3 regions of the Stutzerimonas sp. FeSN7 genome follow, and region 2 is predicted to be linked to each of the others. Evidence: predicted binding sites of a transcription regulator. Region 2 holds the regulator's gene; each other region holds the start of a gene.
What was found. The regulator sigma-54, encoded in region 2, starts transcription at its own class of promoters, with help from an activator protein. The targets are predictions, from matches to a motif close to ANTGGCATNNANNTTGCTNT.
Positions count from the first base shown of each region.

Region 1: glnA (glutamate--ammonia ligase) is a predicted target of sigma-54. The motif match lies at 1,475-1,494, and genes of this name have one in related genera.
Region 3: P5703_RS07070 (flagellar hook-length control protein FliK) is a predicted target of sigma-54. The motif match lies at 1,820-1,839, and genes of this name have one in related genera.

Region 1 is NZ_JARPMN010000001.1:4,227,989-4,231,194, forward strand. It holds gene thiI (tRNA uracil 4-sulfurtransferase ThiI) at 1-1,247, opposite strand, end outside; gene glnA (glutamate--ammonia ligase) at 1,588-2,994, shown strand; gene P5703_RS20245 (DUF4124 domain-containing protein) at 3,159-3,206, shown strand, end outside.
Region 2 is NZ_JARPMN010000001.1:3,577,978-3,581,183, forward strand. It holds gene lptB (LPS export ABC transporter ATP-binding protein) at 1-287, shown strand, start outside; gene P5703_RS17060 (RNA polymerase factor sigma-54) at 434-1,942, shown strand; gene hpf (ribosome hibernation-promoting factor, HPF/YfiA family) at 2,017-2,325, shown strand; gene ptsN (PTS IIA-like nitrogen regulatory protein PtsN) at 2,334-2,798, shown strand; gene rapZ (RNase adapter RapZ) at 2,814-3,206, shown strand, end outside.
Region 3 is NZ_JARPMN010000001.1:1,513,669-1,516,874, forward strand. It holds gene P5703_RS07060 (ATP-binding SpoIIE family protein phosphatase) at 1-1,338, shown strand, start outside; gene P5703_RS07065 (Hpt domain-containing protein) at 1,367-1,717, shown strand; gene P5703_RS07070 (flagellar hook-length control protein FliK) at 1,877-3,106, shown strand.

The DNA of each region.
Region 1 (3,206 bases), 650 kb from region 2:
TGACGAATGTCGAGGATGACCTGGCCGGCCATTGCCTCGCTGACTTCCTCGACCTTGATGTCTTCGCCCAGTTCGTCGATCACCCGGTCGATCGGTACCTGACGGGCACTGGCCAGAGCGCGCTCGAGGATGGCCATGTCGAACTGCTTTTCCTCGTGCTCGACGCGATAGCGCTTGGCGCGGGTGGTGGGGTTCTTGGAGATCACGCCGCAGTACTCGGGCATGTTCTTGGCGAACTCGGCGGTGCCGATCTGGAAGGCGGTATCGATGATGTCCTGCTTGTGGCTGGCGATCAGCGGGCGCAGCACCAGCATGTCGGTGGCCGAATCGATCACCGAGAGGTTCGGCAGGGTCTGGCTGGACACCTGGGAAATCGCCTCGCCGGTGACCAGCGCGTCGATATGCAGGCGCTCGGCGATCTCGGTCGAGGCCCGCAGCATCATGCGCTTCAGGACCACGCCCATCTGACTGTTGTCAACCTTCTGCAGGATTTCGCCGACCACTTCCTCGAACGGCACGCTGATGAACAGCACGCGGTGCGAGCTGCCGTACTTCTTCCATAGATAGTGGGCCACTTCCATCACGCCCAGCTCATGAGCGCGGCCGCCGAGGTTGAAGAAGCAGAAGTGGGTCATCAGGCCGCGACGCATCATCTGGTAGGCGGCAACGGTGGAGTCGAAACCACCGGACATCAGCACCAGGGTCTGCTCCAGCGCACCCAGCGGGTAGCCGCCGATGCCATCGTGCTGCTCGTGTACGACGAACAGGCGCTGGTCGCGAATTTCCATGCGCACCTCGATCTCCGGTGCCTTCAGCGAGATGCCGGCGGCACCGCACTGCTGACGCAGCTGGCTGCCGACATGACGCTCGACATCCATGGAGCTGAACGGGTGCTTGCCGGCGCGCTTGCAGCGCACGGCGAAGATCCTGCCCGGCAGGCGTTCCGCGTAATGCGCCTCGCACCTGGCGACGATGTCGTCGAGATCACCCAGCGGGTATTCGTGCACTTCCAGACAATGGGCGATGCCGGGCGTGCAGCGCAGGCGCTCGATCATCTCGCGCAGCGGCTTGGGCTCGCTGAGCGCGGTTTCCACCTCGATGTTGTCCCACACGCCTTCGACCCGCACCTCGGGGTCGAGCTCGCGCAGCACGGTGCGGATGTTCTTCGCCAACTGACGAATGAAGCCCTTGCGCACCGGCGGGCTCTTGATGGTGATTTCGGGAAAAACCTTGACGATCAGCTTCATGGAAACAGCGCGGGTGCCGGTATGGCTGGAAAAGAGGGGCGCGGAGTATAGCGGAAACTGCTCAAGATTTAATCGCTTTCTTTGAGGCCGGGCGCCGCGCACCAAAACAATGCGCAGCCACGACCGCTCGCACCATTAACGCGCACGCTTTGGCCATGACGACTAGCATTTAGCACGGCCAAACGCCGCGGCAGCGCTGTTGCGGGCCTGCAGTCCCAAGAAGGAGCACTGGCATGCAATTTGCTCTCTTGTGAGGCAGGTCGCCTTGGCGGAACATCGCCGCCCGGCTTCACCCTGATTCGGAAGCTCACTGTCACGCTTCCACCACTTGGAGAACACCATGTCGAAGTCGCTTCAACTGATCAAAGATTACGATGTGAAGTGGATTGATCTGCGCTTCACCGATACCAAAGGCAAGCAGCACCACGTCACCGTCCCGGCTCGTGATGCCCAGGATGAAGACTTCTTCGAGCACGGCAAGATGTTCGACGGTTCGTCCATCCATGGCTGGAAAGGCATCGAAGCCTCCGACATGATCCTGATGCCGGTCGACGAGACCGCGGTACTCGATCCGTTCACCGAAGAGCCGACCCTGATCCTGGTCTGTGACATCGTCGAGCCGAGCACCATGCAGGGCTACGACCGCGACCCGCGCTCCATCGCCAAGCGCGCCGAGGAATTCCTCAAGACCACCGGTATCGGTGACACCGTTTTCGTTGGCCCGGAGCCGGAGTTCTTCATCTTCGACCAGGTCAAGTTCAAGTCGGACATCTCCGGCTCGATGTTCAAGATCTACTCCGAGCAGGGCTCCTGGATGACCGACCAGGACGTCGAAGGCGGCAACAAGGGCCACCGCCCGGCCGTCAAGGGCGGTTATTTCCCGGTTCCGCCGTGCGACCACGACCACGAAATCCGTACCGCCATGTGCAACGCCATGGAAGAGATGGGCCTGGTCGTCGAAGTGCACCACCACGAAGTGGCCACGGCCGGTCAGAACGAAATCGGCGTGAAGTTCAACACCCTGGTCGCCAAGGCCGACGAAGTTCAGACCCTGAAGTACTGCGTGCACAACGTCGCCGACGCCTACGGCAAGACCGCCACCTTCATGCCGAAGCCGCTGTACGGCGACAACGGCTCGGGCATGCACGTACACATGTCGATCTCCAAGGACGGCAAGAACACCTTCGCCGGCGAAGGCTATGCCGGCCTGTCCGAGACCGCTCTGTACTTCATCGGCGGCATCATCAAGCACGGCAAGGCGCTGAACGGCTTCACCAACCCGTCGACCAACTCCTACAAGCGTCTGGTCCCGGGCTTCGAAGCACCGGTCATGCTGGCCTACTCGGCGCGCAACCGCTCGGCCTCGATCCGTATTCCGTACGTTTCCAGCCCGAAAGCCCGTCGTATCGAAGCGCGCTTCCCGGACCCGGCTGCCAACCCGTACCTGTGCTTCGCTGCACTGCTGATGGCTGGCCTGGATGGCATCCAGAACAAGATCCATCCTGGCGATGCCGCCGACAAGAACCTGTACGATCTGCCGCCGGAAGAAGGCAAGCTGATCCCGCAGGTCTGCGGCAGCCTGAAGGAAGCCCTGGAAGAGCTGGACAAGGGCCGCGCGTTCCTGACCAAGGGCGGCGTGTTCTCCGACGAGTTCATCGATGCCTACATCGAGCTGAAGTCCGAGGAAGAGATCAAGGTGCGCACCTTCGTGCACCCGCTGGAATACGACCTGTACTACAGCGTCTGATCCAGTTCGCGTGACAGGAAGGCCACCCTCGGGTGGCCTTCTTCGTTTCTGCCCGGCGACCGTCATCCGTGCAGCTTGTCACGCCTCGCAAATCGCAGCGATCGTGCTTGCCTGAAGGCCGCTGCAGTGCAAGGCTTCGGCAGTCAAACTCCGCGGAGCCTCCCATGCGTAGCGCCCTGTTCAGCCTGCTGTTCATCCTCAGCGTCCCGGCC
Region 2 (3,206 bases):
AGATCGCCCGTGCGCTGGCTACTGCGCCCAAATTCATCCTCCTCGACGAACCCTTCGCCGGTGTCGATCCGATATCGGTGGGCGACATCAAGCAGATCATCCACCACCTCAAGGCCAAGGGCATCGGGGTGCTGATCACCGACCACAACGTTCGGGAAACTCTGGACATCTGTGAGACGGCGTACATCGTCAACGACGGCCAGCTGATCGCCGAAGGCGATGCCCAAAGCATCCTCGCCAACCAGCTGGTCAAGGAAGTCTACCTGGGCCACGAATTCCGACTGTAAGAGCGGATTTTTTGCTCGGCTCGGCAAATCGCCTCTAGGCAAAGGCTTCGTCGGCAGGCATATAATTTGCTTTCATCGGCGCCCTGGGCGCCGCATGTCGGAACAGGCGCGGTTGCGCCGGCATACAAGGTTCGAAGTCCTCTGCCATGAAACCATCGCTAGTCCTGAAGATGGGCCAGCAGCTGACGATGACACCGCAGCTGCAACAGGCCATACGGCTCCTCCAGCTTTCCACCCTCGATCTGCAACAGGAGATCCAGGAAGCGCTGGATTCCAATCCCATGCTCGAGCGTGAAGAGGACGGTGACGACTTCGACGGCTCCGACCCCATGGCCGAGGCCGTCGATCGTTCGAGCGACGCTGGCAGCGAAAAGATCAGTACTCAGGAAAGCACCTATGAAGAGCCTTCGCACAGCGGCGAAGGCCTCGACGAGGCCGACTGGGGTGAGCGCATTCCCAGCGAGCTACCGGTCGACACCGCCTGGGAAGACATCTATCAGACCAGCGCCAGCAGCCTGCCGAGCAATGACGACGACGAATGGGACTTCACCAGCCGTACGTCCAGCGGTGTCAGCCTGCAGAGCCATCTGCTGTGGCAGCTCAACCTCGCCCCCATGAGCGACACCGACCGCCTGATCGCCACCACACTGATCGACTGCATCAACGATCAGGGCTATCTCGAGGAGTCTCTGCAGGAAATCGTGGACAGCTTCGACCCGGAGCTTGAAATCGAGCTCGACGAGGTCGAAGTCGTGCTGCGTCGCGTACAGCAGTTCGAACCTGCCGGTATCGGCGCACGGGATCTGCGCGAATGCCTGCTCCTGCAGCTGCGCCAGCTCCCTGACCGCACCCCTTGGCTCAGCGAAGCCCAGCGGCTGGTGAGTGACCATCTGGACCTGTTGGGTAGCCGCGACTACAGCCTGCTGATGCGCCGCATGAAGCTCAAGGAAGACGAGCTGCGCCAGGTCATCGAGCTCATCCAGAGCCTCAACCCGCGCCCGGGCTCGCAGATCGAGGCGAGCGAGCCGGAGTACGTGGTGCCGGACGTCATCGTACGCAAGCACAACGATCGCTGGCTGGTGGAGCTCAACCAGGACGCCATGCCCCGACTTCGCGTCAATGCCCAGTACGCCAGCTTCGTAAAGCGCGCCGACTCGAGTGCCGACAATACCTTCATGCGCAACCAGCTGCAGGAAGCGCGCTGGTTCATCAAGAGTCTGCTCAGTCGCAACGAAACACTGATGAAGGTCGCCACCCAGATCGTCGAGCACCAGCGTGCCTTCCTCGAACACGGCGACGAGGCGATGAAGCCGCTGGTGCTGCACGACATCGCCGAAGCCGTGGGGATGCACGAGTCGACGATTTCCCGCGTCACCACGCAGAAATACATGCATACGCCGCGTGGCATCTACGAACTCAAATACTTCTTCTCCAGCCACGTCAGCACGGCCGAAGGCGGGGAATGCTCGTCCACCGCGATCCGCGCGATCATCAAGAAGCTGGTGGCGGCGGAAAACCAGAAAAAGCCGTTGAGCGACAGCAAGATCGCTGGTTTACTGGAGGCGCAGGGCATCCAGGTGGCCCGCCGCACCGTTGCGAAATACCGCGAGTCGCTCGGTATCGCACCGTCCAGCGAGCGTAAACGATTGCTGTGATCGGCCACTGGTCGAACTGTCCCGGCGGCAGGCCTCAAGACCTGCTCTTCGCACAAGGCAAAGGAGATAGCAGTATGCAAGTCAACATCAGCGGTGTTCATCTGGAAGTTACCGATGCCCTGCGTGACTACATCGAGGAGAAATTCGACCGACTGGCCCGTCATTTCGACCGCATCATCAGCGTCCAAGTGGTCCTGCAGGTCGAGAAACTCAAGCAGAAAGCCGAAGCCACCCTGCACGTCGCCGGCCGCGAAGTGGTGGGCAATGCCGAACACGAAGACATGTACGCTGCCGTGGACCTGCTGGTCGACAAGCTCGACCGTCAGCTGATCAAGCACAAGGAGAAGCAGCTCGACCACACCCAGGGTGCCGTCACCCGCTGACGCTCATTATGATCCGACTCGAAAACATCCTGACCCCCGGACGTTCCCTGGTGAACGTCCCGGGCGGTAGCAAGAAGCGCGTCCTGGAGCAGATCGCCAAGGTGATCGCCCAGGACCTTTCCGACCTCGACTCCCAGACCATCTTCGAAAGCCTGATCGCCCGTGAAAAGCTGGGCTCGACCGGCTTCGGCAATGGCATCGCCATTCCGCACTGCCGCATGGTCGGCTGCAATGCCCCCGTGAGTGCCGTGCTGCGCCTGGAAACGCCGGTGGACTTCGACGCCATCGATGGCGCCCCGGTCGACCTGCTGTTCGTCCTGCTGGTCCCGGAAGCGGCCACCGACGAGCACCTCGAGCTGCTGCGCCAGATCGCCAGCATGCTCGACCGTGAAGAGGTACGGCAACGTCTGCGCGAGGCACCCAGCAACGACAGCCTGTACCAGGTCGTCGTGGATGTGCAGAACGGTGCCTAGCGCGATGGGGTACAGATGCGGCTGATCATCGTCAGTGGGCGTTCGGGCTCAGGCAAGAGCACCGCGCTGAACGTACTCGAAGACAACGGGTTCTACTGCATCGACAACCTGCCCGCTGGCCTGCTGCCCGAGCTTGCCGAGCGCGCCCTGCTGCACACCGAACTGCTGCACCCGCAGGTTGCCGTGTCGATCGACGCGCGCAACCTGCCCAGCCAGCTCAAGCGTTTCCCCGAACTGCTCGAAGAAGTTCGCGCCCGGCATATTCAGTGCGACGTGCTGTATCTGGATGCCGACGACGAAACCCTGCTCAAGCGCTTCTCCGAAACCCGTCGGCGCCACCCGCTGACCAACGAAAGCCGTTCGCTGGCCGAGGCGATTCGTGACGAGGAGCTGCTGCTGGCGGCAATC
Region 3 (3,206 bases), 2.1 Mb from region 2:
CAGGCCATGCATCGCCTGCGCCGTCTGCAGGCGACCGTGCTCGAGCAGCGCGATCTGATCGTCCGGCGCAACCAGCAGCTGCTCGACGAGCATCGCGCGGCCAAGGCGATCTTCGACAAGGTTGCCCATGCTGGCTGTCTCAGCGCGCCTAACATCCGTTACCGACAATCACCCCAGGCGCTGTTCAACGGCGATCTGCTGCTGGCTGCGCAGGCGCCGGCAGGGCAGATGTTCGTTCTGCTCGGTGATTTCACCGGCCATGGACTGCCAGCGGCGATCGGCGCCATGCCGCTGGCGGAAACCTTCTATGGCATGACCGCCAAGGGCCATTCGAGCAACGACATCCTTCGCGAGATGAATGCCAAGCTCAAACAGATCCTGCCGGTGGAGATGTTCTGCTGCGCAACGCTGCTGGACATCGACCCCAAGCAGGGGCGTTTACGCGTGTGGAACGGCGGTCTTCCTGATGGCTACCTGATTTCGGCGGATGGTCGGCAGACCCCGCTGGTGTCACGGCATCTACCGCTGGGCGTCGTCTCGGCTGCGAAGCTGGATGACAAGTTCGAACACTATCCTGTGGCGCCGGGCGATCGGCTTCTGCTGCTTTCCGATGGGGTCGTGGAGAGCCGCAATGCCGACGACGAGCTGTTCGGTGAGCAGCGTCTGCTGGCCGCCCTGGCTGCCAACCGCGATCCGTCGCGGTTGTTCGACGAGATCGAGCAGGCGCTGCTCGACTTTCATGGCCAGCCCCACGACGATTTGAGCCTGGTCGAGGTCGTGGTCAGTGACGAAGCGGTGCCGATGCCGCTGGCGGCGCCGGTTTCGGCAAGTCGTGTACGTCCAATGGATTGGTCGTTTCGGATCGAACTGCGCGCCGACAGCCTGCGTGGCGGCAATCCGCTGCCCTCCGTGCTGCAAGTTCTCTTGCAGGTCAACCAGCTGCGTCCGCGTGCCGGTCAGATCTATACAGTGCTTGGCGAACTCTATTCCAATGCGCTGGAGCACGGCGTGCTGGGGCTCGATTCGACCCTCAAGTGCGATGGGGACGGCTTCAAGCGCTACTACGAGTTGCGTCAGCAGCGTTTGCAGACGCTTGCCGAGGGCCATGTGCACCTCGAGCTGAGCATCAAGACCGGCCCGCAGGGCGGACGATTGCGGGTCGCTATCAGCGACAGCGGCAGCGGGTTCGATGTGGCCCGGGCATTGCGGCTCGGGCTCGGCCGAGACCAGTTCAGTGGGCGCGGCTTGCACCTGGTGCGCGAGCTGAGCGATGGGTTCGAGTGGCGGCCGGACGGGCGAGGTCTGAGCGTAGAGTTCAGCTGGCCGCCTGAGGCATAATCCGGCCCTTTGAATCAGGAGTGTCCCGGTGACCAACACTCATCTCGATAGTGCCGTGCTCGCCACGCTGCAGGACGTGATGGAGGGTGAGTACCCGGCGCTGCTGGATACCTTTCTCGCCGATTCCGAAGAGCGGGTTCGGCTGCTTCGCCAGGCATGTCAGGCTGACCAGGCCGAGGCGCTGCGCCGTGCCGCACACAGTTTCAAAGGCAGCTGCAGCAACATGGGTGCGACCCTGCTGGCCGAATTGTGTCAGGAGCTGGAAACGGCGGCTCGGGAGGAGCAGCTGGGCAAGGCGCCGGCGCTCATCGAGTCCATCGAGCGCGAGTTCGCCATCATCGGCATCCTGTTTCGTGCCGAGCGCCAGCGCTACGGCTGAGCGGCCAATTCTCTGACGCAGCCGCTCGTCGCCGGCCAGGCGATGCGGCCGAACCTGCCCGTCAAGCGCGCGGTTCAGCTTGTTCCGACAGGGCATCGCTACGCTGGCCCGGAACTTGCTCCGTTTCCCGCCACGATCCATCCGTAGCGGAATCTCCTCATGGCCGTTTCCCCCGACCTGTTGCTCAAATCCCCGACCGTCGATGCGCGACCCAAAGCCGCGACCAAGGCGCCTGATACGCCGCGCGACGGTCGGGACAACGGCAACGCCAGCTTTTCCGATGTCTACGCCAAGGAGCGCCAGGCCAAGCCGGTCGACCGACCCGCGCGCAACGATGGCGCTCGTGACAAGTCCGTCGAGGACAAGGGGCGGCAAGAGGCCGCCGGCGCAACCAGTGACGAAAAGCCGGCGGTTGCCGAGAGCGGCAATACCTTGCCTGCCGAAACAGTGACGGACGAGGCGCCCGACAGCGAGCTCGACCCATTGCTGCTGCTCGGTCTGGGCGCCCAGTTGGTGCCCGCGGAAGACGTACAACCGGCGACGGATGCAGGCGGTGAGACGCTTCTGTCCGGCTTGCCGGTCGCGCAGCCGCCGATTGCTGCCGCCATTGATCAGACGATGGAGGAGACACTCTCTGCGGGGCTGCCGACGCTGGACGAAGCGTCGAGCGCGCTGCCGAAGGCCGTCCAGGCACAACCACAGAACCCGCTCGTGGACGCTCAGGCAAAGGCCGAAGTGGATGACGGTTTCGCCAGTCTATTGGCCGGCCAGTCCGCCGATACGCCTGAAGAGCCAGAGCTGGAGCTGACAACCAAGGAGCTTCTGGAAAGCCTCGAGGGGCCGAAGGAGAGCCGCAGCTCGAGTTCCGCAGACCCAGCTGCGGCTCGCCTGAACCCGTTGAGCCAGGCCATCGCCCAGCAGGTCCAGCAGCCGCAGCGACCGGCCCTGGTTCCTGGCCAGCCGGTGCAGATGCAGCAGGCCGGCTGGAGCGAGGCAGTGGTGGATCGGGTGATGTGGCTGTCCAGCCAGAACTTGAAGTCGGCCGAGATCCAGCTCGATCCGGCTGAGCTTGGTCGCATGGAAGTGCGGATAGATCTGACCAAGGATCAGGCCCAGGTGACATTCCTCAGCCCTCATGCCGGTGTGCGTGAGGCCCTTGAAGGCCAGATGCAGCGCTTGCGCGAAATGTTCACCCAGCAGGGCATGAACCTGATGGATGTCAACGTCTCCGATCAGTCCCAGGCCCGCGGCTGGCAGGGCGGTGGCGAGGGTGGTTCGTCGCGCGGCGGAGCTTCGGCAGAGGCCGAAGAAGAACTGCAGGCCGGTGTCAGCGAGATCGCCAGCAACCGGGCCACGGGCGATCGTGGCCTGGTGGATTACTACGCCTAAGGCGCCCCCCGCCAATATCTTCCGACGCCGGCGTAGCCTCGAGGCTGGCGCCGGCCTGTCGCCGCCCGTCGTGCTTGTCGCGGTCCCGGGCCTGGCGCAG